DNA from 3 places in the Rahnella sp. CG8 genome. Region 2 is predicted to be linked to each of the others. Evidence: predicted binding sites of a transcription regulator. Region 2 holds the regulator's gene; each other region holds the start of a gene.
The links. Region 2 encodes LexA, which represses DNA repair genes until DNA is damaged. Its sites were predicted from a motif close to TNCTGTATGTACATACAGNA; they were not measured.

Region 1 (10,352 bases), on a different contig from region 2:
TTTATGCCTGCTTTTTCAGTCGAACTCTTGGGGAGAAGTGTATCAGAACCCGTTCGAAAGCCCCATCACCGATGGTGATTCAACATATTGCAAAAATTCATGCATTGAATCACAAATACAGTGCAGGCCCTCTGACCCGCTATGTCTGCTGGTGGGGAGTTAACTCACCCGGGTTCAGCGTCTGTTCTTCTTCCGCATCAGAGGTATCGGGCAGAGATGCGGTGTCTTCAGGTTCATTTTCCGCTTTCGCTATTTCAGCCAGAGACGGACTGATAGGCCGTTTAACTTCAACACCCAGCGCGCGGAAACTTTCCACCTGTCCGATAAGATTACCACGGCCTTGCGAGAGTTTATTCATCGCGGATCGATAACTTCCCTGCGCTTTGTCGAGACTTTGTCCCATCGACTCCATGTCATCCACAAACAGCCGCAGTTTGTCGTAAAGACGTGCCGCGCGGTCGGCGATACGTTTGGCGTTCTGACTCTGATGCTCATAGCGCCACAAGTTACTGATCGTTCGCAGCGCCACCAGCAGGGTCGTCGGGCTGACCAGCATAATATTGTGCCGGAGCGCTTCGCTAATCAATTCTGGCTCACGGTCGATAGCCAGCAGAAAAGCGGGCTCAACAGGGATAAACATCAGCACATAATCGAGGCTGCGCAGACCGGGAAGTTGCTGGTAATCTTTGCGCCCGAGCAGGCGGATATGTCCGCGAACCGAGGCAATATGTTCATTGAGCGCCGCTTCCCGCTCGCTGTCATCCTCGCTGTTGAAATAGCGCTCATACGCGACCAGGGTCATTTTGGCATCAATCACTACGTCTTTATTCTGCGGTAACCTGACGACCACATCGGGCTGCATCCGGCTGTTGCTGTCAACCTGCACGCTGACCTGAGTCTGGTACTCATGCCCTTCACGTAAACCGGAAGCCTCGAGCACGCGGCTCAGCACCACTTCCCCCCAGTTGCCCTGCGTTTTGTTGTCACCTTTCAGTGCCTTGGTCAGGTTGACGGCTTCACGGGCCATCTCCACATTCAGTTGCTGCAGATTGCGGATCTCATGCGCCAGCGTATGGCGTTCACGGGCTTCCTGCCCAAAGCTGTCCTGCACCTGACGACGGAAACCATCCAGTTGCTCGCGCAACGGCAACAGTAACTTGTCGAGACTTTGCTTGTTCTGTTCGTCGGCACGGCGGCCATTTTGTTCGAAAATCCGGTTAGCCAGATTTTCAAACTGGCTGCTCAGGCGCTGTTCGCTGTTAATCAGCAGACGCTGCTTTTCTTCAGCCGCCATGCGGGTTTCATCCAGACGGGTTGAAACCTCACGCAACTCTGCTTCCTGCGCGCTGTTGATTTCCCGCTGCGCACGCAGTTCCTGATTCAGTTGCTCACACTCGTTTTGCCAGTGGGCAAGCAGTTGTAATTTTTCCTGACTGGCCGCCTGCAGGCTATGCAGTTTTCGCAGCTCAAGTTCAGCCTCACGCAGTTGCTGCTGCCCTGATTGCCGCTCGCTTTTGTGCGTATCATTTTCCGCTTTAGCCTGTTCCAGCGATTGTTCCAGCAAACGGCGCTGCGTTTCATACTCCGTCTGCTGTTGCTGTTGGCGCAGGCTGGCGATAAGCCAACCTACGAGTAAGCCCACTAACCCCGCCCCCAGGGCTGTCAGGATGCTGATATCCACGCGATTTCCCTCTTAAAGTCTCTTGCGGCCAAGGTAATGTCAGGCTGTATGGATGTCCAGTCTATTTTCTGTTGCATTGAGCCTTTGCGAGACGTCTTCCAAAAAGGAATTTCTCTGTATTTGCCCCCTTGCGATAGCCAGCCACAGAGAGCAGCATTCAAAACCAGCGGCTCAGCCACTGAATGCCGAAAGCACCTGGCGCCAGGATGCCGAAAGCCCAGATGAGTGCAGACGTCACATTCGCAATCTGGAAATATTTTTGCGGCATACCGCAGATACCGGCAACCAGTGGCACAACGGCACGAAGCGGGCCAAAGAAGCGGCCAATGAAAGCCCCGGGCATGCCCCATTTTTCAAAGAAAGCATGTCCACGAACCAGCATTTGCGGATGGCGGGAGAAAGGCCAGAAATTGCCAACCCGATCCTGATAACGGGCACCAATCCAGTAAGAAAGCCAGTCTCCCAAGAAAGCGCCTGCGGCGGCGGCGGCCCAGATGGGCCAGAACGGAATACCGGTTTCGCCGATCAGCGCGCCGAGTCCCAGCAAGATAAACGTTGCCGGGAGCAGCAGGGAAAGGAATGCCAGAGACTCACCAAAAGCCAGAAAGAAAACGATCGGTGCAGCCCACACCTGATGGGCGCGGATGAAGGTAGTGGTGTACTCAAGAAGGTCGTGAACAGTCAAAAATGCAGTTCCTTTTGTCAGAGATCCGGGAGGAGGTTCATCAATTATTCCAGATGGATTACTAACATGACCTTAACAGATCTGCTTAGCAGGGCAAAAAAACGGGCCGCCAGAGGCAGCCCATTGATGTGATGATGTGATGTGGTTGTTTTAGTTTTATAGGGACTAAATAAGCCTGCGGGCTGCTTCTACAACAATCTTCACCGCATGACTTTCAGTCTTTTTCATGGTTTCCGCATTAGGGATTTCCTGCTGCGTGCGGTTCACGATAACACCCGCCACCATCCCCGCGCGCAGACCCTGGCTTGCACACATGGTCAGCAGAGTCGCGGATTCCATTTCGTAGTTCATGACGCCCATTTCCTGCCACTCTTTCATCGATTCTTTGAAGCGACGGACAACACGGCCAGAGTAAGTGTCATAACGTTCCTGACCCGGATAGAAGGTGTCAGAAGAGGCGGTAACGCCAATGTGCGTCGCGGCACCCACGGCTTCTGCCGCCGCAACCAGCGCGGTGGTGCAGGCAAAATCGGCTACTGCAGGGAATTCCATCGGCGCAAAGTGCAGGCTCGCGCCATCAAGGCGAACGGCAGCGGTCGTGACCAGAACGTCACCGACATTGATGTGTGGCTGGATAGCGCCAGTTGTGCCGACTCGCAGGAAAGTCCGGATCCCCAGTTGCGCCAGTTCTTCAACCGCAATAGAGGTCGAAGGGCCACCAATACCGGTTGAGCAAACAATCACAGATTTGCCATCAAGCTCAGCACGCCATGAGGTAAATTCGCGGTGGGAAGCCAGACGAACCGGGTTCTCCATCAATTTGGCAATTTTTTCCACGCGCTCAGGGTCGCCGGGAACAATCGCCAGCGTCGCGCCGTTTAAATCTTTTTTGGCCAGGCCAAGATGGAAAACTTCAGGCTGAGACATAACAAACTCCTCTGTGTGTAAGGTCATTTATTGGCAGGAGGAACACCCGGCAACTGTACTGAACATTGTGACGTTATTTCGTGACGGTCGTCACTATGATGTAACAACAGGAATTTCACATACATTTATTTTGTGATTCAAGTCACAAAATAAGGAGGGGTGAGGGAATTTTAAACAGGCAATCTCCGCTGCCGGGGATTGCCTGTTTATCAGTTACAGTTAATCAGGCAGGAACGGCATCTGCCGCCGCACTGCGCGACCAGATCCGGTGTTTGAGCATGTCTTTCAGAAACGCCTTCAGCAACGCTCCTTCTGCTTTTTCACCTTCCACAACGCCCTCTTTCGGCACATCATCCGTCAGCCCCAGCAGCGATTTGAAGCGGCGTGCATCGCCACTTAGCCCCACCACTTTCAGGTGTTTGTAGGCTTCGAGCACATAATGCCGTGCATCGCCATTCATCAGCAGTGCGTCGATATGCCCATGCGGAACAATCACTGCATCAACGGTGATGGAAGGCGATCCGGCAAACGTAGCATCAACCGGCAACGTAGAACCATCATCGGCAGTCACACTCCCTAAGTGACTGGCCAGCAGCTTAGGGTGAACGCCAGCGGCCTGAAGTGCCTGTAAGGTTTCCAGAACATCCGCCGCATTCACACCTTCACCCAGCAATATCGCCACCTGCCGCCCTTTGATCGTGCCTTTACCGCTGGCATACAAACTCAGCGACGGATCATTTTTCAGCCCATTCACGGGCTTCGGCGGCTTGATCTTCAGGGTGTCAGCGGAAAGGGTAATACCCAGATTTTTCGCCACTTTCTGCGCCAGCGTCTGATCAACATGCGCTAACAGATCCACGACCCGCTCGCGGATATACGGCCGCGCCACCTTCGATAATTCAAATGAGAAAGCGCCGATAATATGATCCTGCTCCGCTGTTGTCTGGCTCAGCCAGAACAGGCGCGGATGGGCATAATATTCGGCAAATGACGGACTGCGCTGACGGATTTTTTCTGCATCAACCCGTTCAGGATAACTTTCAAAGCCACCGCCGGACGCTGCCGGAGGTGTTTCCCTCGGCCAGTTATTGTTGATGGAATTCGGCTCGTAGTTCGCCGGATTCGTATCAATGTCCTGACGGTGCATGCCGTCACGCTGGAAGTTATGGAAAGGGCACGTCGGCCGGTTAATCGGAATTTCATGGAAATTAGGCCCGCCCAGACGACTGATTTGCGTGTCGGTGTAAGAGAACAGTCGCCCCTGCAACAGCGGATCATTGGTGAAATCTATGCCCGGCACAATGTGCCCCGGGTGGAACGCGGCTTGCTCGGTTTCAGCAAAGAAATTATCGGGGTTACGGTTGAGCACCATTTTGCCGATCAGTTCTACCGGCACCAGTTTTTCAGGGATGAGTTTGGTCGGGTCGAGCAGGTCGAAATCAAATTTGAATTCATCTTCTTCAGGGATCAACTGCACACCCAGTTCGTATTCCGGATAATCTCCGGCTTCGATGGCTTCCCACAAATCACGGCGGTGGAAATCGGCATCTTTCCCGGCCAGTTTCTGCGCTTCATCCCATAACAGAGAGGCTTTTCCGGCCAGCGGTTTCCAGTGGAAACGCACAAAAGTGGCTTTGCCTTTTGCATTCACGAAACGGAAAGTATGGATGCCAAAACCTTCCATCGTGCGGTAACTGCGCGGAATGCCCCGGTCAGACATCGCCCAGAACACGTTATGCAGGGTTTCCGGTTGCAGGGACACGTAATCCCAGAAGGAATCGTGCGCACTCGCTCCCTGCGGGATTTCGTTATGCGGTTCGGGTTTTACCGCATGCACAAAATCAGGGAATTTATGGGCATCCTGAATAAAGAACACCGGTGTATTGTTACCGACCAGGTCGTAAATGCCTTCATCGGTATAAAACTTGGTCGCCCAGCCGCGGATATCACGCACGGTATCTGCCGAACCACGGGAACCCTGAACGGTAGAGAAACGCACAAATACCGGCGTTTTCTTTTCAGGATCAGACAGGAAGCTGGCTTTGGTCACCGCCTTCATACTGCGATAGGGCTGGAAATAACCGTGCGCCGCAGCGCCCCGCGCATGAACGATACGTTCGGGAATGCGCTCATGGTCGAAGTGAGTAATTTTTTCACGGAGAATGAAATCTTCAAGCAGTGTCGGGCCACGATTTCCGGCTTTCAGCGAGTTCTGATCATCAGAGATTTTGGTGCCCTGATTGGTGGTCAGCGGCTGTTTTTCACCATTTTTGCGGTGGCGTTCTAATGCATCGAGTTTAGCATTGGTATTTTCCGGACTCTTCGCACTGCCGGACGCTGTCGGTTCTTTTCCTGGCGGTGTCGGTTGTGGCGAAGGCTGATAAATACGATCGCCGGGCGCAAGATCCCCCAGGCCTGGCTGTGAAGATTCAATGCCCGTGGCGGGGGCGCGGCTTACCGATTTTGACTCGCTTTTCTTGGTCACTTTAGAGGGTGATTTTGACATTGAACATAGCTCCTCGACAAAGGTTTCGGGTGTTCTGTAGACGTTCTGTAAATCTTCCATGATGACTTTCCTGATTAACTTTTAACTATAGAACATCTCTTGCGCCTTGCTGTTCATGCTTTCCGGCTATAGTTTTAATCCATAGCCACAGATTTTCGTATGGACACTTGCCTGGAGACCCCAATGAAAAAAGAAGAATTGCTTACCCTGAAACAGGCTCCGACCAGCTTTGCCCCTGCCGTCACTCCCGTCGCCAGCACCACTATCCATACCGATACTGACGGGCTGCACGCAGGCCAGACCACCATACCCTCGCAGGGCGAAGATATGCCCGCCTACCTCGCCCGTCCGGAACAGTTCACCGGTAAATTGCCGATCGTGCTGGTGGTGCAGGAAATTTTTGGTGTACACGAACACATTCAGGATATCTGCCGCCGTCTGGCGAAACAGGGTTATATGGCCATCGCGCCGGAGTTGTACTTCCGTCAGGGCGACCCGCGTGACTACACTGAAATCAGTGAGCTTTTTGCTAAACTGGTCAGTAAAGTGCCGGATCAGCAGGTGCTTGCAGATCTCGATCACACTGCACACTGGGCATCACAACATGGCGGGGACATTTCTAAATTAGGCATCACAGGTTTCTGCTGGGGCGGGCGCATTACCTGGCTGTACGCGGCGCACAATCCGCAGCTGAAAGCGGGCGTGGCGTGGTACGGCAAACTGGTCGGCGATAAAACGCTGACCAGCCCGTCAAATCCGGTTGACCGCGCCGCCGCGCTGGATGCACCGGTTCTGGGTTTATACGGCGCAGAAGATTCCAGCATTCCTCTGGATACCATTGAAACCATGCGTCAGGCCATTCGCGCAGCCAATGCTACGGCGGAAATCGTGGTATATCCGGAAGCGGGCCACGCGTTTAACGCCGATTATCGCCCGAGTTACCACGCTGAAGCCGCCGCCGACGGCTGGCAACGGATGCTGGATTTCTTTGCGCAGTATGGGGTTAAGTAATAAAAAGTATGGTGTGCAGTAAAAGGACACCGACCAGAATGACAAAAGCCCGACAGGTTTTTCCTGCCGGGCTTTTTACGGGAAGTTAACCCGTTACAGCGACAACTGCCCAAAGGCACCCTGCCAGTCTTGTTCAAATTTATCGACAGCCGCCTGTACCGCAGGCGCACTGATAAATTGCTCCGCTACGTCCACCGGGATAGTGACCGACTGACAACCTGCCAGCAGACAGGCCAGCACCTGACGCGGCGTTTTAAAACTGGCGGCCAGCACTTTGGCATGCGGCGCATGCAGGGACAGCAATTGCTGCAACTCCGTCACCATCGCAATGCCATCTCCCCCCTGGGCATCCAGCCGGTTAACATACGGCGCGACATATTCTGCTCCGGCCAGCGCCGACAGGAGTCCCTGCCCGGCACCATACACCGCGGTTCCCAGCGTTGGAATTTTGCGGGTACGTAAGATCTTAATCGCTGCCAGACCGGCGGCGGTGACCGGCACTTTGACCACCAGCCCCGGCACGCGGGAATGCAGCAGTTCAGCTTCTTCCACTATCTGTTCGGTCTGATTCGCCAGCACTTGTGCAAACAGTTTCCCTTCACCACCTAATGCATCACGAAGCGCGGGCAAAACCTCCCACACGGAAGTCTGCGATTTAGCCACAATGCTCGGATTGGTGGTCACACCCTGTAACGGTAAAATCCGCGATAAACGTTTTACTGCACTGATATCAGCCGTATCCAGATAAAGTTCCATATTCTCTCCTGTCAGAGTTCCAGTTCTTGTTTAAGCAGCGCTTCAATCTGTGCTGCGGTGGTGGAATGCATCAGCGCATCACGAAAACTGTCATGCATAATCCGTCGCGCCAGCTTTGAGAAAATCCGCATATGCTGATCGCCTGCAGCGTGTTTATTGAGAGTCAGCATGATGACAAACTGCGCTTCTTCATCGCCCCACCGCACCGGTTGCGGGAGTTTCGCGACGCTGATAGTCGATTGCTCAATGTGTTCTGATTTGGTGTGCGGTATCGCAAAGCCAAACCCGAGGCCGGTGGAAAATACGGCTTCGCGCGCCCAGACATCGGCGGCGAGTTTGCGCGGATAACGGCAACGCCCTGCCAGCATCAGGTTATCCACCATGCCTTTAATCACTTCTTCTTTACTGCGCCAGTCAGCATTAAGCGCCACACATTCCGCCGTAATCAACGGGGCATCGTTGACCGCCATCCTGAACTGCGCCAGCAGGTGTTCGACTTCCAGCGACGTGCGACACTGCATGGCGCGGTTCAGCAGCAGGCGACATTCGCGGCTGTCGAGTTTGGCCAGCCGTGCTTTGGTCACAGGAACCGACGGTGCACTCATGCTGATTTCATCAAGCCCCAGCCCGACCAGCAGCGGCAATACCGAGCCTTTCGCGCCAAGTTCACCGCATAAACCAATCCATTTACCGTGGCGATGCACTTCGCGCACAACGTGGTCGAGGCCGCGCAGGAAGGCCGGATTCAGGCTGTTGTAATGGCGTGTCACTTTCGCGTTATCACGGTCGACCGCCAGCAGATACTGCGTCAGGTCATTACTGCCGATGCTAAAGAAATCAATCTCTTCGCAACACTGATCGATGATGAACATCACCGACGGCACTTCCAGCATGATCCCAAGCTGAATTTTTTCATCAAACGGCACTTGCTCACTGCGCAACGACTGCCTGACTTCAGCCAGTTGATCTTTCACCCATAAGATCTCTTCCATAGAGGAGATCATCGGGATCATGATTTTCAGCGATCCGTGCGCCGAGGCGCGCAGGATCGCGCGCAACTGCGTATGGAATAACGGCAGGTATTCCTGATAAATACGCACGGCGCGATAACCGAGGAACGGGTTGTTTTCGGCAGGAATGTTCAGATAATGAACTGGTTTATCGCCACCGATATCCATGGTGCGGACAATGATGGTTTTGCCGTTGGCCGCATCCGTAGCCTGACAATAAATGTTGTACAACTCATCTTCGGAAGGAGCGCTGGCGCGATCCATATACAGCATTTCTGTACGGAACAGTCCGACAGCTTCTGCCCCATTGCCAAACGCCGCGCTGGCTTCGACCGAGTGGGCAATATTGGCCGCCACTTCAAGGCGCACACCGTCAGCGGTATACCCCGGTTTATTGAGATATTCACTTTGCTGTTCACGCAGCGCCTGATGCACCGCCTGTTCCTGACGATAATAACGGCGCACCGGTTCGCTGAGCGCACAGACAATCAGTCCGAGATCGCCGTCGATCTGCACATTCTGCTGCAAATAAGCCTGAAGTGGCTGTGGATCAACGCCAACGAGTGCAGGAATATTAAACGATCGGGCAAGGATCACAGTATGCGACGTACTGCCTCCGCTGCCGAGCAACAGACCCTTCAGATGTGTTTTATCCAGTTCGAGAAATTGACTTGGCGTCAGTTCATCTGCCAGACAAATACTGGCTTCGCTCAGTGCCTGCTGGGAAGGAAAACGCTCCTCGCCATAGATTTGCTGTAAAAGCTGGAAGCTGACATCACGAATATCCAGCTCGCGTTCACGTAAATAGGCGCTGGACGATTGTGCGAGCTGCAAGCTGAAATGCGCGGCGGTGTCGACAATGCTTTGCGCACAGCTCCGGCCTTGCGCCACGCGGCTCAGCAAGGCTTCCCGCAGGCTGTTATCACGCAGCAAAGAACGGTGCGCTTCCAGCACTGCCGTGATCGTCCCGTTGTCCGCCATCGGCTGTAATTCGAGTGATTTTTCAAGCTGTGCCAGTCCGGTGGAAAGCAGACTTTGTTCTTTATCTTTACCCTGAGATTCCGGTAAATCCCTGAGTGTCGCCAGATTCACATTCGACAGGCTGACCAGTTTCCCCAGCGCACAGCCTTCACTGACTGAACGGGCGCGGAAAACCAGCGGAGAAAGATGCATCAGGGATTCAGGAAGCGGCTCAAATTCAGCGTTTTCATCATGCTCAGGCAGGGCTTCATCGCAATGAGGCAGCTGATGTTTAATGAAATGTGCCAGCGCAGCATGCGCGGCATCTTCGTCATTCCCTTCGATGGTCACGTGACATTCATCGTTAAACAGAATATCGGCACCAATCAGTGAAAGGACACTTTTACCATCTGCAATGCGGTCAGTACGCCCATTGTGCCACTTAAATACAGACCCGAAACTGTTGCACAGCGTTTCAATATGGCTGGCCGGGCGGGCGTGAACACCATTTACCAACATGCAGGTGAAGCTCAACTTCTTGGCCATTTCTGAATCCTCATCCCAAATTCCGGTGTAATGCACCGGCTCCTTGCAGCATAAGAGTCAGGCGGATCCGATAGCTACCAGACAAAAATGACAAACACTGGATAAATGTAATGTGTATCGTTTTTTGCGAGCCAGCTCACGCGCCACTACCGTCACTAAACCGCGTATTGTCTCGGGTTATTTGAACCGGCTCGCATTTTTGTGAGGACATTACAAAAGTCCAGTAAAACACAAATTTGTCCACTATGAGCGCCACAGCCAGCAGCCTAT
Region 2 (10,352 bases):
CCAGCGTCGAGAACACAGCTTTATCGAAGAATTCAGGGGCATTGATACCGTGCAGCACGGATAAACGCTGCGCCATAATCCGGCTCTCTTTTTCCAGTGCACCGCGGTTGATGCTTGGGTTATTGGTGAGCAGGGAGAAGGTAATCGCGTAACGTTGCAGCGTTTCACGTACACCAGCCGCCAGCAACTGGAGGGTGCGGATACGGGCCGGATTAAGTGTCAGCTCATCATCTTCAAGGTGAATGATTTGCTGACGCGCCAGTTCCAGCGTCAGAACATCCAGCACTTGTGGCAGCTCAGGCGTATCGAAATGCATAAACAGTTCGGCTTTGAGCATCGGATAAATCAGTTCGACCTGATGCAGTAATTCCGCGCGGCTGACCTGGCGGTGGTGCATCACAATGCTTGAAATCAGTGATGGCAACACCAGCATATGATGGATGTTGTTGCGGTAATACGTCATCAGCACGGCCTGTTCGCGAGGCAGAACGATGATGTCGCCAATGTTGTCTTTCTCAACCTGGAACTTATTCATGTTCAGCGCGTGATCAAGCAACTGGTCAGCGGTCAGATCAGGCACCGTCGAATCCGCGTTGTAAGGCACGTTACGCAGCAATTGCAGATAACAGTCGATTTGCTCGGTCAGCTGTTCGCGTGTCAGTGAACGCTGACGGGAGGCCAGCAGCGCGGTACAACACAAGTTCATGGCATTGGCTGCCGCTGAATTGTTGATGCGCACCATGATCTGTTCTGCCAAATCCTGCACTGTCGGCGTCAGCCAGCTTGGACGTTGTGCTTCGATCGGGTCGATGGCTTCACGCCAGGTTGGCACGTTCTGGTTCAGGTAAGTGGTCAGATGCAGCGGCTCACCGAAGTTCACGTAACCCTGGCCGAGGTTACGCAGCTTGCGCAGCCCGTTCAGCATCTGTGTCAGGCTTTCTTTCTCTTTGGTCGCACCGCGTAATTCTTTCGCGTACGTACCCACTTCCATGACGTGCTCATAACCGATGTAAATCGGTACCAGCGTAATCGGACGTGAACCGCCGCGCAGCATGGCCTGAATGGTCATGGCCAGCGTGCCCGTTTTCGGCTCCAGCAGACGCCCGGTTCGCGAACGCCCCCCTTCCACAAAGTATTCCACCGAATAACCGCGGCTGAACAGTTCGCCCAGATATTCACGGAAAACCGTCGAATAGAGCTTGTTGCCTTTAAAGGTTCGACGAATAAAGAACGCACCCAGACGGCGGAAAATCGGGCCAGCCGGCCAGAAATTCAGGTTGATACCGGCGGCAATATGCGGCGGTACCAGACCCTGATGATAGAGCACGTAAGACAGCAGCAGATAGTCCATGTGGCTGCGGTGGCAAGGCACATACACAATTTCCTGACCGTCCAGCGCTAACTGGCGTACACGCTCGGCATTATTAACGTTGATGCCTTTGTACAAACGGTTCCACGTCCAGCTCAGCACACGGTCAGAGAGGCGCACGGCTTCATAAGAGAAGTCAGCGGCAATCTCTTCCATCAGGGCGATGGCGTTTTGTTGGGCTTTTTCGTGGGAAATTTTCTTGCTGCGGGCTTCGTCTTCAATCGCTTTCTCAATGGCTTTTGAGGCCAGCAATTTATTGAATAAATCCTGACGTGCCGGAAGGCGCGGACCAACCGCAGCCAGACGCTGACGGGAGAAATGCATCCGCGCCACACGTGCCAGTTTTTGAGCAATCGTCTTATCTGTGCCGTGTTCCGTCGCCATATAACGCAGGGAAACGGTATTGGAGAAACGGACGAAACTGTCCCGCCCCAGCCACAGCACAGCGAAAAATTTCTGGATACCGTTCAGCACGCGCAGATGCGGCGTGTCGTCCTGACCTTCACGGCCCGGTGCACGACCAAACATTACCGACACCGGCAACATCTGAATGTCTAAATCCGGATTATTGCGGTGCAAATCAAGGTAGTCGTGGAACAGCTTTACGGACTCCTGCTTCGGCGTGTAATAAGAGAATACGCGCGGGCCTTCGGCTATAAAGACATGGCTTGGTAGCAGGGTGCCGTCAATTTCCAGCGGAATAAGAGGATCAGGCAGATTCTGCGCCAGACATTGCGCACGCAACGTCAGCAAATCGGCTTTGGAATTATAAGGTAATACGTACAAAATCGGCCGCGTCGGGTCTAAATGCAACTCGGTAACCGGATCTGAAGGTATGACCTTGCTCTTTACCAGCAATGAGAGTGGTAAATTCAATAATGTGTAATAAAGTCTACGCCAACCTGACATAAAAACGTGAAGCCTCTTGTTAGCAATTTCGCCGCAAGGATACCAGAAAGATCCGTGGAGATCTGTGGTCATATAAAAGCTAAAATGCTGCAAACACTCTAAGGATCAGTACCCGAAATGGCGAACCAAGTCACCGGATTTACCCGAATTTATAAAGCGGCCGGCTATTCCTGGAAAGGATTCAAAGCGGCATGGCAAAACGAAGCGGCATTTCGCCAGGAGGCCAGCGTCGCTATCCCGTTAATTTTGCTATCTTTCTGGCTTGATGTCAGCACCATTGAACGTATCCTGCTGGTGGGATCCGTCGTGCTGGTCTGTGTCACGGAGTTGCTCAACAGCGCGGTGGAATGTGCAATAGACCGCATCGGGCCTGAGTTTCATGTGCTTTCCGGTCGCGCAAAAGATATCGGCTCTGCTGCCGTACTTCTGACCATCATATTGGCGATTTTTGTCTGGGTCAGCATCTTTTGGTCGCGATGGTTCTGATTTGGAATCTGCATTCCAGGAATCAACGTTATGCCCTGTTTTTATTCAATCTTAGGTTTTCATTGACCGTTTAGCTGTATATACTCACAGCAAGACTGTATAAACAACCAGGGGGCGGAATGAAAGCTTTAACGACCAGACAACAAGAGGTCTACGACCTTATTCGCGATCATATCTCCACCACCGGTATGCCACCAACCCGCGCAGAGATTGCATCACGTCTGGGGTTCCGTTCTCCCAATGCGGCGGAAGAGCATCTTAAAGCGCTGGCGCGTAAAGGTGTTATTGAGATTGTTTCCGGTGCATCACGCGGCATTCGTCTGCTGATGGAAGAAGAAGAAGGTTTACCGCTGATTGGCCGCGTTGCCGCCGGTGAACCGCTGCTGGCGCAGCAACATATCGAAGGGCACTATCAGATCGATCCGGCAATGTTTAAGCCGAGCGCCGATTTCCTGCTGCGTGTCAGCGGTATGTCGATGCGTGATATTGGTATCCTTGACGGCGATCTGCTGGCCGTGCATAAAACGCAAGACGTGCGTAATGGTCAGGTTGTGGTGGCCCGTATCGATGATGAGGTCACCGTGAAACGCCTGAAAAAACAAGGCAGTGTGGTGCAGTTATTGCCTGAGAACAGCGAGTTTCAGCCGATCGTGGTGGATTTGCGCGAGCAGAATTTCAGCATTGAAGGCTTAGCCGTAGGTGTTATCCGCAACGGCGACTGGATCTGACCTTCGTACTTCGAGCTATCTCTGCGTTGGCTGCCTTCGCGAACCCCGGTCACATATTTGTGTATGCTCCCGGCGTTCGCTTAGTTGCCGCCTTGATATAACTCGAATTACTCGGTCAGATATGACTAAGTCAGAAATTGCTGTGTCAGATAGACAAGACTAAAACTAATTGAATATGGATGGCGGCCGCCTCTGGCATCCATGTGAATTCAAAGAGAAATGCGTTTCTCTCATCATCGCCCCTTTCGGGGCGATGTCATTTTAGGCATAACCTGAACCTCCGGCATGAGATTCTCTATGCAACATCATTCCCTGCGACACACACTCAAAAACACCTTTTTAAGCCCTGCCGATAAAGCGCTCTGGATGCTGGCATTGCCGATGATTTTTTCCAATATCACGGTGCCGCTCCTCGGCCTGGTGGATACCGCAGTGATCGGTCATCTCGACAGCCCGGATTATCTCGGCGGCGTGGCTGTGGGTTCGATGATCACCACTTTCCTTTTTATGCTCTTACTGTTTCTGCGGATGAGTACCACCGGCATGACCGCTCAGGCGCTGGGCGCGAAAGATAATCAGCTTCTGGCGCGTGCTTTTGTACAACCCTTCCTTCTGGCTGTACTGGCGGGCGTCATTATTGTGGTATTCCGTCATCCGCTGATGGAGCTGGCGTTTCACATTGTCGGCGGCAGCCAGCCCGTGCTTGAACAGGCGAGGCTGTTTATCGAAATCCGCTGGTTCAGCGCCCCGGCTTCACTGGCGAATCTGGTGATCCTCGGGTGGTTGCTCGGCATTCAGTACGTTCGCGGGCCGGTGATTTTGCTGATTGCCGGGAATTTGCTGAATATCATTCTGGATCTGTGGCTGGTGATCGGGCTGGGCTGGAACGTGCGTGGCGCAGCCATGGCGACGGCAAGCTCCGAGTATTTCACGCTACTCATCGGGCTGTATTTCGTCTGGCGGGTGATGAAACGACGCGGTATCACCGGCGCAGAAATCACCTCCGCGTGGCGTGGTAATTTGCGCCGTCTTCTCGGGCTTAACCGCGACATCATGCTGCGCTCATTACTGTTGCAGCTTTGCTTTGCATCGCTGACCGTTCTGGGCGCGCGGCTGGGCAGCCACATTGTGGCGGTCAACGCCGTGTTGATGAACCTGCTGACATTTACCGCGTTTGCACTTGACGGTTTTGCTTATGCTATCGAAGCGCATTCCGGTGAGGCATTCGGTGCCCGCAACCGCGAAAAACTGCTGAATGTCTGGCATGCCGCGTGTCGTCAGGCCGGGCTGGTTGCGCTGTTTTTTGCTCTGGTTTACGCGCTGGCGGGTGGGGCGATCATTGATGCGCTGACATCATTACCGGAATTGCGTGAGCTGGCGGACCGATATCTTGGCTGGCAAATTATACTGCCGCTGGTGGCTGTCTGGTGCTATTTGCTTGATGGCATGTTTATCGGCGCAACGCGTGGGCGGGATATGCGAAACAGCATGCTGGCGGCGGCGCTGGGGTTCGGGCTGACATTGTTCACTTTACCGCTGCTGGGCAATCATGCGTTGTGGCTGGCGCTGACGGTATTCCTCGGGTTACGCGGGATTTCACTGGGCTGGATATGGCGTCGTTACTGGCGGCATGACACATGGTTTTCGTCTCCGTCGCACTGATTTTTCAGCTATTTTCAAAGAAATAAGCGCAGCTTTGTCGTTATTTCATGCTTTAGATTAATCCTAATAGTGGTTTTTATCCCTGTTTAGGGAGGATTAATCGAGATTCTCTACTAACCTTTAAAGTGTTAAGGACGAGCTGCAAGACGAAATGCAGTTCATAAAACCCAAGGTAACAGGAGATATTTTATGAATAAGGACCAAGCCGACGGTAACTGGAAGCAGTTCAAAGGGAAAGTGAAAGAACAATGGGGCAAACTGACTGATGACGACCTGACAGTGGTTGAAGGTAAACGTGATCAGTTAGTCGGTAAAATTCAGGAGCGTTACGGCTATCAAAAAGATCAGGCCGAGAAAGAGCTCAATGAATGGGAAACCAAAAACAAATATCACTGGTAAGACGCGACTCCCCCTCGCGTGCCAGTGACGTATCCTGAGATTTAGCTGCTCCTACCCGGAACGCTTCAGGATACGGGTACACGGATGTACCCAACCTCTTCTCTGTACAAAACATCCCCCTCTTACGAGTCACCTTCAAGACCTTAAAACCCGATCATTCAGCGTTTTTTCACCACAATACTGTGGTCGTGATCGCAATGGTCATGGCTGTCACAGGTTTCTACTACTTTGCACTCTGCACATAAGCCATGCGCTTCAACGACGGAATGGCGAAGCTCAAATCCGGATTCTAATGACAGTTTTGCCAGACGCTCTTCAATGCCGTCGGTGGTTTTTTCGGTAACTAACCCGCAGCGGTCGCAGATAAACAACGCAGAAGTATGACTCGGCTCTTCAAAATGATGGCAGAGAACATAGCTGTTTGCGGATTCAACACGGTGAATAAATCCCTGTTCCAGCAGAAAATCCAGCGCCCGGTAAACGGTCGGTGGTTTCGCCTGAGGTTCGCTTACGCGCAATAGATCCAGCAAGTCATAGGCGCTGATCGCACCGGGTTGTTGCGTCATCAGGCGCAGTACTTCCAGCCGCTGCGGCGTCAGGCGAACATTGCGCTGCTGGCAAAGTTCTTCAGCTTGTGAAAGTAATTTTTCCGGATTATTCAGGGTCATAGCAACGGTCTCTGAGCGCAGATTGGAATGAATAGGCCACATCATGCGACCACCGATGATTTTATCATGCTTGCACCAAAACGACGAATTATGCGCCATTCAGATGTGATGCAACGTCGGCATCCGCCTGCTCAGCGGCACAAGATGCCGAATCTTTGTTCTGTGGTATAATCAGCGATTACCTTCCCTCTGGCGCGAAGCGGGGGGAGCGTCACGAACCCCTTCAGCGAATGTCAGGCCGATGTCAGAAACTCAACACGTAATGCCCCAGACCACTCCCTTTTCCGCCCAGCGTTTTTCCGTTGCGCCGATGCTCGACTGGACCGATCGCCACTGCCGCCATTTTCACCGGCTGATGACCGGCCAGACGTTGCTGTATACCGAAATGGTCACGACCGGCGCCATTATTCACGGCAAAGGGGATTATCTCGGGTTTGGCGATGCAGAACATCCGGTGTCTTTGCAGCTTGGTGGCAGCAATCCGGCTGATCTGGCGCATTGCGCAAAACGGGCGGAAGAACGTGGTTATGACGAAATTAACCTCAACGTCGGTTGCCCGTCAGATCGCGTGCAGAACGGCATGTTTGGTGCCTGTCTGATGGGTCAGGCGTCGCTGGTGGCTGACTGCATCAAAGCCATGCGCGACGTAGTCTCAATTCCGGTCACGGTTAAAACGCGAATCGGTATTGACGATCAGGACAGCTACGAATTTCTGTGTGATTTCATCCGTCAGGTTTCAGAAAACGGCGGTTGCGATACCTTCATTATTCATGCGCGTAAAGCCTGGCTTTCGGGCCTCAGTCCGAAAGAAAATCGTGAAATTCCGCCGCTGGATTACCCGCGCGTATATCAGCTCAAGCGTGATTTCCCGCACCTGACCCTGGCAATTAACGGCGGTATCAAAACCCTCGAAGAAGCCAAAACGCACCTGCAATATATGGATGGCGTGATGGTGGGGCGTGAGGCTTACCAGAATCCGGGCCTGTTGCTGAATGTGGATCGCGAGCTGTTCGGCTCTGATGCGCCGCTGAAAACCGGGCCGGATATTATCCGCGCGCTGTATCCGTATATCGAAGCGGAACTGAGCAAAGGTACTTACCTCGGTCACATCACCCGCCATATTCTTGGTCTGTTCCAGGGGGTGCCGGGCGCGCGTCAGTTCCGTCGTCATCTGAGTGAGAATGCGCATAAAGCCGGCGCGGGCATTGATGTGGTCGAACAGGCGTTGCAGATGGTTGCTCAGCCGCAGGAAGTGGTGGCGCAGGCATAAAAACAGGGTGAGTAAAATCGCTATCTGTTAGTCAAATTTACTATCTTTTCGCAGGCCATTCGTGCCTGCGAATTATTTTTTCCTTATCATTCAATCAATTATTTATCCCATCACACTGGCATGTTTCTTGTAATGGTTAATGCGTGTTTGGACGCTACGTCTTATCGCACATGGCTTATTAAGGAGCACCCGATGCTGGAAATTCTCTTCGTGCTTGGTTTTTTCTTTATGCTGATGCTGACCGGCATTTCTTTACTGGGTATGGTTGCGGCGCTGGTCGTGGCATTTGCTCTGATGATGTTGGGTGGGTTTTTGGCGATTGTTGTAAAAATGTTGCCGTGGCTGCTTTTGGCCGTGCTTGCGGTCTGGATTTACCGGACATTTTTCCGGCCTGATGAGCCAAAATACCGTCGCCGTCGCTTGCCATAATAACAGCTTCACTTTATCGGTTTCCGTAACTGCATGAAATGATGGGGATTGCTGACCGTATTCTGAGCGCAAAAAAATGTAACCGTTGCAGTGATAACTTTTGCTTATGTGCTAGCGATCACAAGCTGGGTCAGAATGTGCGGTCAAAATGCATAAATCATATTTTTTAACATGGGTGACTGTTAGGATGGAATTCATTGGCAGCCAGCAGGCTGTAAACCGAATTCATCAAGTCCGCTGAGGCACACAATAGTCGCTTAAGTGACATCGCCCTGTGGATTTACCCGGCAGTACCCTACAGCAGTACCCGTCTGAAATCAGAGGTCGTCTGAGTCAGGCAGTAAAAAAGGCTTTCACAACTGTGAAAGCCTTTTTTGCATTGGTTCAGGGAAACTTTTATGGGATGAGCAGACTTGAACCCTGTGTCACGCGGCTTTCCAGCGTTTCATGCGCGCGTTTTGCCTCGGACAGTGGGAATTTCTGCGCGTCACTGACATCCACTTTTATCGCGCCACTGGCGATCATTGAGAACAGCTCGCTGCTCGCCTCCAGCAGTTCTTCACGGTTAGTCACGTAACCATTCAGGGAAGGGCGCGTCACAAACAGCGAACCTTTTTGATTGAGTATCGCCAGATCCACACCTTTTACCGGGCCGGACGCATTGCCGAAACTGACCAGTAAACCGCGACGTTTCAGGCTGTTTAACGATTTTTCAAAGGTATCTTTGCCGACGGAATCGTAAACCACACCGACTTTTTCGCCGTTCGTCAGTTCCGCCACGCGGGTCGCGATATCTTCTTTCTGGTAGTTAATGGTTTCCCATGCACCGGCCTGTCTGGCGCGTTCGGCTTTTTCATCAGAGCCCACGGTGCCAATCAGTTTTACGCCCAGCGCTTTCGCCCACTGGCAGGCAATCAGGCCTACGCCACCGGCTGCGGCATGGAAAAGAATGGTTTCACCGGCCTGTACTTCATGGGTTTTGCGCAGTAAATAATAAACTGTCAGCCCTTTAAGGAAGGAGGCTGCGGCCTGCTCAAAGCTTATCGCGTCCGGCAAAAGGGCGATTTTTTCCTGTGGTACGTTATGGAATTCGCTGTAAGCGCCGGGCGCGGATTGTGCGTAAACCACACGATCGCCAGGTTTGATGTCCGTTACGCCACTACCGACTTTACTGACTATGCCTGCCGCTTCCGTGCCTAAACCCGCCGGAAAACTGGCCGGTGCGTACAGACCGCTGCGCACATAAGTATCGATATAGTTGATACCGATGGCTTTATTCTCGACCTGGACTTCGTCTGCCTGCGGATCTTGTGGCTGATAATCAACGTATTGCAGAACGTCCGGGGTGCCTGTTTCAGAAAACTGGATGCGCTTTGCCATGTTTTTTCCTCGTGATGGAGTCTGATTTCAACCCTAGGCTAAATGTCAGGGACAATCCAGATTTTCGGCACTAAGGGTTAATACCCTTTTGAAATGGTTTATACTGTCGCGCGAGTCAGGCTCCGATTTTTGGAAACCCGACGCTCATAAAACAGGCGCTTAGAGCAGGAAATAATCCACAGATGGCAGCAAAAAAACCGACCAATCAACAGAACGAAAACCGCGATCGCCAGATGGAAGGGTTGAAACTTCCGCCGCATTCGCTGGAAGCTGAACAATCCGTTCTGGGCGGGCTGATGCTGGATAACGAACGCTGGGATAATGTGGCCGAACGGGTGGTCAGCAATGACTTCTTCAGCCGCCCGCACCGCCTGATTTTTACCGAAATGCAGCGTTTGCTGGAAATGAGCAAACCAATCGACCTGATCACGCTTTCCGAATCGCTGGAACAGAAAGGCGATCTGGATTCCGTCGGCGGTTTTGCGTATCTGGCAGAGCTCTCTAAAAACACCCCCAGTGCGGCGAACATCGGCGCTTACGCTGACATTGTGCGCGAACGTGCTGTTGTCCGGGAAATGATCTCCGTCGCCAATGAAATTGCCGACGCGGGCTATGATCCGCAAGGTCGCAGCAGCGAAGACCTGCTGGACTTAGCCGAATCCCGCGTATTCCAGATTGCCGAAAGCCGCGCCAGTAAAGACGAAGGTCCAAAAAGTATCGACCGTATTCTGGAAAGCACGGTCTCCCGTATCGAAGAGCTGTTCCAGCGCCCGCATGACGGCGTAACCGGCGTTTCAACCGGCTATGCTGACCTCGACAAGAAAACCGCAGGCTTGCAAAAATCTGACCTGATCATCGTGGCGGCGCGTCCGTCGATGGGTAAAACCACTTTTGCGATGAACCTCGCAGAAAATGCCGCGATGATGCAGGATAAACCGGTCTTAATCTTCAGCCTTGAGATGCCCGGCGACCAGATCATGATGCGTATGCTGGCGTCGCTTTCGCGCGTCGACCAGACCAAAATCCGTACCGGCCAGCTCGATGATGAAGAC
Region 3 (10,352 bases), on a different contig from region 2:
GGCTGACGCTGACCCCGCGCGGGGCGCAGTTGTTGCCGCCGGTACAACAGGCGCTGGCGCTGATGGGAGAAGCCCTGCAACGTGTGGGTTCGCATCCGGATACCTTACGCATTAAATGCCCGACCTGTTCCATGCGCTGGCTGCTGCCGCGTGTTATCCAGCTACAAAACGACAGGCCGGATTTGCAGATCGAGCTGACAGCTTCCATCGCCCACGGCGTGGATTTCAGCAACGAACATTTTGATGCTGCCGTAGTGTTTGGTCGTCCGCCGGAATCACAGCGCCGGGCGCATCATCTGTTTGATGAAGTGCTGACGCCGGTGTGTACGCCGGAGTTTCTGCCGCGTCATAAAGGGAAAACGAAAGTGGCGGATCTGGCCGATAAAACGCTGCTTCACCCGACGCGTGACCGTCGCGACTGGTTGTTGTGGCTGCGGGAGGAGGGCGTACAGGGATTGCCGTCAGCCAAATCACAGCATTTCGATACGCTGGATCTGGCGATCAATTCGGCGTTGCAGGGCTACGGTGTGGCGATAGGCGATCTGACATTAATTGAAGATGATTTGCAGGCGGGAAGGGTGATTGCGCCGTTCCCGCTGTGCGTGGCAAGCGGCGCGTCTTATACGTTGCTGTATCCGGAAAATCCGACCCCTGCGCTGAAAGTGGCAATTGATTTTCTTAATGAAGAAGCGCGGCTCAGCCGGGAAAAACTGAGCGCGCTGTTATCTACCTCGCACCGGTTAGTCACCACAGGCTAATCAGTAAAGCGCAGCCAGTGCGCTGGCGATTGCGCCGGTCAGTTTGCTCAGTTCTTCAGGTGAAATGATGTACGGCGGCATCAGGTAAATCAGCTTGCCGAACGGGCGGATCCACACGCCCTGACCGACGAAATGCTTCTGCAATTGCGCCATGTCTACCGGCTGGCGCATTTCCACCACACCAATCGCCCCGAGCACCCGCACATCGGCGACCGCCGGATGTGCTGCCAGCGGCTGTAAACCGGCATTCAGCTGTTTCTCAATGCTCAATACCTGCGCCTGCCAGCGGTTTTCCGCAAGTAAATGCAGGCTGGCGCTGGCGACCGCGCAGGCCAGCGGATTGCCCATAAATGTCGGGCCGTGCATGAAACATCCCGCCTCGCCGTCACTGATCACCTGTGCCACATGGCGGGTGGTGAGCGTGGCGGAAAGTGTCATGTAGCCGCCGGTCAGGGCTTTGCCGAGGCAGAGGATATCCGGCGAAATCCCGGCGTGATCACAGGCAAACAGCTTGCCGGTGCGGCCAAATCCGGTGGCAATTTCATCGGCAATCAGCAACACGCCATATTCATCGCATAACTTACGCACGCGTTTGAGATACAACGGGTGATAAATCCGCATCCCGCCCGCCCCCTGAACGATGGGTTCTACAATGACTGCGGCGATTTTGCGGTGATTTTCGTCCAGCATTTTGGCAAATGGCGCGATATCCGCCTCATCCCATTTCCCGTCAAAACGGCTCTGCGGCGCATCGGCGAACAGATGCTGTGGCAGATAACCCTGATACAAACTGTGCATCGAGTTTTGCGGGTCACAGACTGACATCGCGCCAAAGGTGTCGCCGTGATAGCCGTTGCGCAGGGTCAGCAACGTCTGGCGTTTTTCACCGCGCGCCTGCCAGTATTGCATCGCCATTTTCAGTGCTACTTCAACGGCCACCGAACCAGAATCCGCCAGAAACACGCATTCCAGCCCGGCGGGGGTCATTTCTACCAGACGGCCGCACAACGCAACCGCCGGCGGATGGGTGATCCCGCCAAACATCACATGTGACATTTTTCCGATTTGTTCGATGGCCGCCTGGTTCAACTGCGGATGGTTGTAACCGTGGATTGCCGCCCACCAGGACGACATGCCGTCAACCAGTTTGCGGCCATCAGCCAGTTGCAACATCACGCCGGACGCGGATTCCACCGGATAGGCGGGCAGCGGTTTGGTCATGGAGGTATACGGATGCCAGATGTGGCGCTGGTCGAATTCAATATCGGCGGGAGTCATAAACGAATCCTGAGGCGTAAGTTGTAAACTAAAAAATAATTTTAACGTTGACGGTAAACCAAAACAAATTAAAAATAGTTTACGGATTATAACCCTTAAAAATTATTCCCTCTATTTTGGAGAAGTCATCAATGACTACCCGCACCCACTGGACGCTGGAAAAAACGCAGGCTCTGTTCGATAAGCCATTCCTGGAGCTGATGTTCGAAGCGCAGCAAATTCACCGTCAGCATTTTGACCCGCGACAGGTTCAGGTCAGCACCTTGCTGTCGATCAAAACCGGTGCCTGTCCCGAAGACTGTAAATATTGCCCTCAAAGTTCCCGTTACAAAACCGGGCTGGAATCTGAACGTCTGATGCAAGTCGAGCAGGTGCTCGAATCTGCCCGACAGGCGAAAGCCGCCGGTTCAACCCGTTTCTGTATGGGCGCGGCGTGGAAAAACCCGCACGATCGTGACATGCCGTACCTCGAGCAGATGGTGCAGGGCGTGAAAGAAATGGGCATGGAAACCTGCATGACCCTCGGCACGCTGAACACTACGCAGGCACAGCGTCTGGCGCACGCCGGGCTGGATTTCTACAACCATAACCTTGATACCTCGCCGGAATTTTACGGCAGCATCATAACGACCCGCAGCTATCAGGAACGCCTGGATACGCTGGCGGAAGTGCGCGGCGCAGGCATCAAAGTCTGTTCCGGCGGTATTGTGGGTTTAGGTGAAACCGTCAAAGACCGCGCCGGTTTGCTGATGCAACTGGCGAACCTGCCGGTGCCGCCGGAAAGTGTGCCGATCAACATGCTGGTGAAAGTGAAAGGTACGCCGCTGGCGGATAATGACGATGTGGATCCGTTTGATTTCATCCGCACGATCGCGGTCGCGCGCATCATGATGCCGCAATCTTATGTGCGCCTTTCCGCAGGTCGCGAACAGATGAGTGAGCAGACCCAGGCGATGTGCTTTATGGCCGGTGCCAACTCCATCTTCTACGGCTGCAAACTGCTGACCACGCCAAACCCGGCAGAAGATAAAGACCTGATTCTGTTCGGCAAGCTGGGGCTTAACCCGCAGTCATTTGAAACAGAAATGGGCGATAACCAGCAGCAGGCCGCGCTTGCCGAGCAGCTGGTCCACGCCGATACCGATCAGTTCTACAACGCTGCGGTATAACCGGTGAGCTGGCAAACGCGGATCAACGACGCGGTGGCGGCGCGCAAACAGGCGGCGGCATTTCGTGTACGGCAGCCGAATGAGGGCGGCAGTGCGCGTTTTCTGACGCAGGGCGGGCGGCGTTATCTGAATTTTTCCGGTAACGATTATCTCGGCCTGAGTCAGGACGCTGAGGTGATCGCCGCGTGGCAGCAGGGTGCGGCTAAATACGGTGTCGGCAGCGGCGGTTCAGGACACGTCACCGGTTACAGCGAGGTGCATGCCGCGTTTGAGCAACAACTGGCGCAGTGGCAGGGATATCCGCGGGCTTTGCTGTTTATCTCCGGTTTTGCGGCGAATCAGGCGATTCTCGCGGCGCTGATGCAGGCTGAGGATCGCGTGCTGGCTGACAAACTCAGTCACGCGTCTTTACTGGAAGCCGCAGCCCATGCACCTTCGCAGTTGCGGCGTTTTCACCACAATCAGCCGGATTCCCTGCAGCGCCTGCTGGAAAAACCCGTAGCCGGTGAAACGCTGGTGGTGACCGAAGGTGTATTCAGTATGGACGGCGACGCCGCGCCGCTGGCTGATCTGCATAGCTTGTCCAAAGCGCACGGTAGCTGGCTGATGGTTGATGACGCGCACGGTGTGGGCGTTACCGGTGAAGAAGGGCGCGGCAGTTGCTGGCAACAGGGCATCCGGCCGGAACTGCTGGTGGTCACATTCGGAAAAGCTTTCGGTTGCAGCGGCGCGGCGGTGTTGTGTGATGATGCTACCGCCGATTACCTGTTGCAGTTTGCCCGCCATCTGATTTACAGCACGTCGATGCCCGCCGCGCAGGTGTGCGCGTTACAGGCTGCACTGGCACGAGTCCGGCAGGATGACGGTCTGCGTGATAAACTGGCCGCCAATATTGCCCGTTTTCGCGCGGGTGCCGCCGGTTTGCCGTATCCGCTGACCGGTTCACAGACGGCGATCCAGCCGGTGATTGTGGGTGAAAACCAGCCCGCGCTGGATCTGGCATCCACCTTGCGCGATCGCGGATTGTGGGTCAGCGCCATCCGTCCACCGACGGTGCCACCGGGCAGTGCGCGGCTGCGCATTACCCTGACAGCGGCGCATGAGCCGGAAGATATCGATTTTTTGCTGGAGTCCCTTCATGGGTGCAGTCACTGAATTAGTGAACAAACAAGCGGTGGCCGATGCGTTCAGTCGTGCCGCTATCAGTTACGAAAACGCCGCGCAGTTGCAGCGTGATGTGGGTGAGGAATTACTGGCGCTGGCAGCGCCGTATCTGCAAGACGCCGGTAAGATTGTCGTCGATGCGGGCTGTGGCACCGGCCACTTCAGCCGTTACTGGCGTGCGCAGGGTAAAAATGTCATTGCGCTGGATCTCTCTGAGGGCATGTTAAATCGCGCCCGTGAGCTGGATTCTGCTGATGAGTACGTGCCGGGCGACATCGAACGTTTGCCGTTTGCCGACAACTCTGTCGATATCTGCTTCAGCAATCTGGCGGTGCAGTGGTGTAACGCGCTGCCACGCGCACTGGAAGAAATGCACCGCGTCACCCGCAACGGCGGGCTGGTGCTGTTTTCCACGCTGGCAGAAGGTTCGCTCAATGAGCTGGCCGCGGCATGGATGAAGGTCGATGGCCGACGTCACGTGAATCAGTTCCTGACGCCGGACAAAATCGCCGAAGCCTGCGCGCCGTATCGCCATGATGTGACCTTCAGCGATCATGTTGCTCAATTCCCCGATGTGATGTCGCTGCTGCGCTCGCTGAAAGGCATCGGTGCGACGCACATCAAAAATGGCCGCCTCGGCGGTCTGGGCGGGCGTGAACGTCTGCAATTGCTGGACAAACACTATGCCCGCCGCGACGGCATCCTGCCGCTCAACTACCGGCTGGTCTACGGCATTTTGCAGGTCGAAGAACTGATCCCCCGATAAATAACTCCTCCCCCTGCGAAGGGGGAGGTTGGGAGGGGGGTTTTGCAGGCAACTTGAAAGTCAGAGTTGCCATTAATACCCCACCCCACCCCAACCCTCCCCTTCGCAGGGGAGGGAGCTAAAACCAACACCAGGCTTTTCATGAAACAAAAATACTTTATTACCGGCACCGACACTGAAGTCGGTAAAACCGTCGCGACCACCGCTTTTTTGCAGGCTGCCGCGCAGGCAGGACACAAAACAGCCGGATACAAACCGGTGGCATCCGGCAGTGAAATGACCGGCGAAGGCCCGCGCAACAGTGATGCGCTGGCGTTACAGGCTTACAGCACCGTCGGGCTGCGTTATGACGAAGTGAACCCCTGCACCTTTATCGAACCGACTTCGCCACATATCGTCAGCGAACTGGAAAAACGGCCGATTGATCCGCGGGTGCTATCAGACGGATTACGTCATCTCGAACCGCTGGCGGACTGGGTGGTGGTGGAAGGCGCAGGCGGCTGGTACACACCGCTGACGGCAGATTATACCTTTGCTGACTGGGTTATCGCCGAGCAGTTGCCGGTAGTGTTAGTGGTAGGCATGCGGCTGGGTTGCATTAACCACGCCGTGCTGACGGCGCAGGCCATCACACAAAGCGGGTTGCATCTGGCGGGCTGGATAGCTAACGACGTACAGGAAACGGGGAAGCATCATCAGGCATACATGGATACGCTCACGCGTATGCTGCCTGCGCCTTTGCTGGGCGAGATCCCTTACCTGAGTGCCGGAACTGACGTTAATTTGGGACAGTATCTTCATCTTAACCGTCTCACGGCATGAGACGTCAGACGGTCAGATAATTTTTGACTAATGTATCGTCAAGCTGCGCCAGTGTGCCTTGCGCGATGTTGCGTCCGCCGTCGACCAGGCAGAACCGGTCGGCAACGCTGCGGATGAACGGCAGTTTATGACCGACCAGCAACAATGTCAGGCCGAGATCACGGTTCAGGCGGTGAATGATATTGCCCATGTTTGCCGCCATCGATGCGCTGGTGTGCTCGGTCGGTTCATCCAGAATCAGTAATTCAGGTTCCTGAACCAGCGCACGACTGATTGCCAGTTGTTGCTGCTGGCTTTCATCGAGCTCACCGGCTTTGCGCGCCCCCATCTCCTTTAATGTCGGAAACAGGTCATACACCTCTTCCGGCACGCGACGGGTCTTATTCCGGCTGGCCATCATGGCGATTTGCAGGTTTTCATCGACGCTCATCTGCGAAAAAATCTGCCGTCCCTGTGGCACATAACCAATCCCCATTTGCGCGCGGCTTTCGACCGGCAAATTCAGCAGACTTTGCGGCTCTTCGTCACGCGACTGCCAGGAGATGGCGCCGCTTTTCACCGGAAGATGCCCCATGATGCAGTTCACCAGCGTGGTTTTTCCCACGCCATTTCGCCCGATCAGGCAGGTACATTGACCGCGGTACAGTTCGAGATTGATATCCCACAGAATATGTTTTTGCCCATAATACTGATTAACTGATTTTACACTTAACATCAGACCTCCCTCCCGCACGGAGCCTTCCGCTGAACTTCATTTTGACGGCCACTGTCATATTTCTGACATTTATGTTCCGCTGTTAATGCCCCAACGCAGAATTTAATTCCGTTTGTTGACGGCTAACCTGACAGCATCAATTACAGATAAATCCCCCTTAATCAGTGATAAATGGGGTTAAGGGGCATTTCCTTGCGCTAAAAATGATTTTTCCTGCCTGAAAGCAGGGGAATTCTCATTTTTTATGGCGGGGCGAAAAAAGCAGTTCCGGCTGTCGCAACCTCCACATGCAGAGACGTTGCAACTCTCAGGCCAAGTTTGTAAAAACGGCCAGGGAAAGAGAAGTTACAGGGGTGTTAACAGGCGCGCCGCTGATGATTTCGGATTATTCATTAGCATTTCTGAGGTTTTTGAGATTACCCCATAAGGAGTAGTCCACGGTGAACTGCACTTTGCCAGTGCCGTCTTCACTGTTTTTGGTGCAAACACATGGACAAACGTGAGCAAAAAATTCTGGTGAGATGTACTTTTGGTTTTTGCAAGAAACATCAGCCCAGAAATTTAGGCAAAATAGGCATAAATAAGGAGATAAAAAAGATAAAAAATAACTAAAAAAGACCTTTCAGACTCACGGAAGGCAAAATTCAGTTTTTTACCAACTCCCGCAGCGCGGGGCGTGCTGGGACTTATCCACTATTCCTGTGGATAACCTTGTGCATGAGAGTGAGAAAAGTTGCTACAGACGAGTCAGCATGCGGGTTCCGCTTAGTTTGCCCGTATTCGCAGCTTTTTAATGATACTGTTTTTAATCAACGAGTTAGTTAAAAGCAATACAGCCGTAATTCGTTCGTCATAGTTGTGTCAATCTTCGTCAACCTGTGGTCAGAAAATGGAGGGAATGCGGATTTTGGGAAAAAATGTCATCTGATGGTGAGAATTCTCATTCGTCATATCCTAAAAAAGTGCAGCATCGACAGCACGTTAAAACGCCAACACTTTTTATCGATTGGAAGCTGGTTTTATATACAGTATTATAGCGAAGGTAAAATCAGGGCTGGCAAAAATCGCGAAGTCTTTCATACTATTTTTCCGCAAACTGTTCACCCGTTCAGCGCGCATGGCCCTATGCATTCCCATTTCAGTCAGGTAGCCCGTCATGAGTAAAGAGTTCAAACTGCATTCCGAATTTAAACCGTCAGGTGACCAGCCAGAGGCGATACGCCGTCTGGAAGAAGGGCTGGAGAACGGACTGGCGCACCAGACATTGCTCGGGGTAACCGGTTCAGGAAAAACCTTTACCGTGGCGAATGTGATTGCGGATCTGAACCGTCCGACGATGGTGCTTGCCCCCAACAAAACGCTGGCCGCACAGTTATACGGCGAGATGAAAGAGTTCTTCCCGGAAAACGCCGTCGAATATTTCGTCTCTTACTATGACTATTATCAGCCTGAAGCGTATGTTCCGAGCTCCGATACCTTTATCGAAAAAGACGCCTCGGTGAACGAACACATCGAGCAGATGCGTCTTTCTGCCACCAAAGCGCTGCTCGAACGGCGCGATGTCATTGTGGTGGCCTCTGTTTCTGCGATTTACGGTCTGGGCGACCCGGACTTATACCTGAAAATGATGCTTCACCTGACCAAAGGGATGATTATCGATCAGCGTTCGATCCTGCGCCGTCTGGCGGAACTGCAATATGCACGCAACGATCAGGCTTTCCAGCGCAGTACTTTCCGCGTGCGTGGCGAAGTGATTGATGTGTTCCCGGCGGAATCGGACGATCTGGCGCTGCGCATTGAGTTATTTGATCAGGAAGTTGAACGCCTTTCGCTGTTTGATCCGCTGACAGGCCAGGTGCAGCATGAAGTGCCGCGTTTCACCATCTACCCGAAAACGCACTACGTCACGCCACGCGAACGTATTGTGCAGGCGATGGAAGAAATTAAAGTCGAACTGGCGGATCGCCGCAAAGTGTTGCTGGCCAACAACAAATTGCTGGAAGAACAGCGCATCAGCCAGCGTACGCAGTTTGATCTCGAAATGATGAACGAGCTGGGTTATTGCTCCGGTATCGAAAACTACTCACGTTATCTGTCTGGCCGCGGGCCGGGCGAGCCGCCGCCGACGCTGTTTGATTATTTGCCGGCTGACGGCCTGCTGATTGTCGATGAATCGCACGTCACCATTCCGCAAATCGGCGGTATGTACAAAGGCGACCGCTCGCGTAAAGAAACGCTGGTGGAATACGGTTTCCGCCTGCCTTCAGCGTTGGATAACCGCCCGATGCGCTTTGAGGAATTCGAAGCCCTGGCGCCGCAAAGTATTTATGTCTCGGCCACGCCGGGCAAATACGAGCTGGAGAAATCCGGTGACGATGTGGTCGATCAGGTCGTGCGTCCGACCGGTTTGCTGGATCCGATCATCGAAGTGCGACCGGTAACCACGCAGGTTGATGACCTGCTGTCTGAAATCCGCAAGCGTGTGGCGATTAACGAGCGTGTGCTGGTCACCACGCTCACCAAGCGTATGGCCGAGGATCTGACTGAGTATCTGGAGGAACACGGCGAGAAGGTGCGTTACCTGCACTCTGATATCGATACCGTCGAGCGCGTCGAGATTATCCGCGATTTGCGTCTGGGGGAATTTGACGTGCTGGTCGGCATCAACTTACTGCGCGAAGGGCTGGACATGCCGGAAGTGTCGCTGGTGGCGATTCTCGATGCGGACAAGGAAGGCTTCCTGCGTTCTGAACGTTCGCTTATCCAGACCATCGGCCGTGCGGCGCGTAACCTCAACGGTAAAGCGATTCTGTACGGTGATAAAATTACCAATTCAATGGCCCGCGCCATTGAAGAAACCGAACGACGTCGCGCCAAACAGGAAGCGTACAACCTCGAAAACGGCATCACGCCGATGGGGCTGAACAAGAAGATCTCCGACATCCTGCAACTCGGTCAGCCGAAAACCAAAAAGAACAAAGACAAACGCGATGCCGAAGCGGCGCAAACCTTCAAATCGCTTACGCCGAAAGCGCTGGAGCAACGCATCAAAGAGCTGGAAAGCAAGATGTATGCGCACGCGCAAAATCTGGAATTCGAAGAGGCGGCCAACACGCGCGACGAGTTGCATGCCTTGCGTGAGCAGTTTATTGCGATTTCATAACGAGAAGGGTGGTAGACTGCGCGGCTTAAAAATCATGACCCAGACATTTTAACGAAGAGCGAGCCAATGACTGATACACCACAAAACCCTGGCGCAGCGAAAGATCCGCTGCACGGCGTCACGCTGGAAAAACTGCTGACAACGCTGGTGGATAACTTTGGCTGGCCGGCGCTGGCCTCGCAGGTGAATATCAACTGCTTCAAAAGCGACCCGAGTGTGAAATCCAGCCTGAAATTTCTGCGCCGCACGCCGTGGGCGCGTAAGGAAGTGGAAACGCTGTATCTGGATTTCATTGAAGGTCATCTGCGCCCGGATATGACCCGCAGCAAGCGCCGCACACCGCTCTCAGCACAGGCTCCGCAAAAGCCAAAAGTCAGCACCGCCAAACCGGCTGCCGACAGCCCGTGGAATAACCATCCGCTGGTGAAAAAGTAATTTAGGCGCATTTCATTCTGTTCATTTGAGGGGAAGGATCGTGTCAGAGCAACATGTTCTTATCGTGGTGGATATGCAAAAC

Region 1: a site for LexA is predicted at 1,724-1,743, ahead of rmuC (DNA recombination protein RmuC). Genes of this name have one in related genera too.
Region 3: a site for LexA is predicted at 7,684-7,703, ahead of uvrB (excinuclease ABC subunit UvrB). Genes of this name have one in related genera too.

What each region holds. Positions count from the first base shown of each region.
Region 1 covers NZ_JABAED010000033.1:9,669-20,020, forward strand. Annotated here, with positions in the region: gene rmuC (DNA recombination protein RmuC) at 140-1,681, opposite strand; gene HGO41_RS22195 (DedA family protein) at 1,839-2,366, opposite strand; gene udp (uridine phosphorylase) at 2,532-3,293, opposite strand; gene katE (catalase HPII) at 3,517-5,799, opposite strand; gene HGO41_RS22210 (dienelactone hydrolase family protein) at 5,983-6,810, shown strand; gene fsa (fructose-6-phosphate aldolase) at 6,904-7,566, opposite strand; gene ptsP (phosphoenolpyruvate--protein phosphotransferase) at 7,578-10,082, opposite strand.
Region 2 covers NZ_JABAED010000026.1:26,358-36,709, forward strand. Annotated here, with positions in the region: gene plsB (glycerol-3-phosphate 1-O-acyltransferase PlsB) at 1-2,278, opposite strand, end outside; gene HGO41_RS20420 (diacylglycerol kinase) at 2,396-2,764, shown strand; gene lexA (transcriptional repressor LexA) at 2,884-3,492, shown strand; gene dinF (MATE family efflux transporter DinF) at 3,790-5,154, shown strand; gene HGO41_RS20435 (CsbD family protein) at 5,344-5,553, shown strand; gene zur (zinc uptake transcriptional repressor Zur) at 5,712-6,221, opposite strand; gene dusA (tRNA dihydrouridine(20/20a) synthase DusA) at 6,484-7,491, shown strand; gene pspG (envelope stress response protein PspG) at 7,684-7,920, shown strand; gene HGO41_RS20455 (quinone oxidoreductase) at 8,317-9,300, opposite strand; gene dnaB (replicative DNA helicase) at 9,483-10,352, shown strand, end outside.
Region 3 covers NZ_JABAED010000007.1:100,109-110,460, reverse strand. Annotated here, with positions in the region: gene HGO41_RS09005 (LysR substrate-binding domain-containing protein) at 1-758, shown strand, start outside; gene bioA (adenosylmethionine--8-amino-7-oxononanoate transaminase) at 759-2,036, opposite strand; gene bioB (biotin synthase BioB) at 2,168-3,205, shown strand; gene bioF (8-amino-7-oxononanoate synthase) at 3,209-4,360, shown strand; gene bioC (malonyl-ACP O-methyltransferase BioC) at 4,344-5,135, shown strand; gene bioD (dethiobiotin synthase) at 5,277-5,957, shown strand; gene HGO41_RS08975 (ABC transporter ATP-binding protein) at 5,962-6,672, opposite strand; gene uvrB (excinuclease ABC subunit UvrB) at 7,829-9,835, shown strand; gene HGO41_RS08965 (VF530 family protein) at 9,902-10,270, shown strand; gene HGO41_RS08960 (isochorismatase family protein) at 10,311-10,352, shown strand, end outside.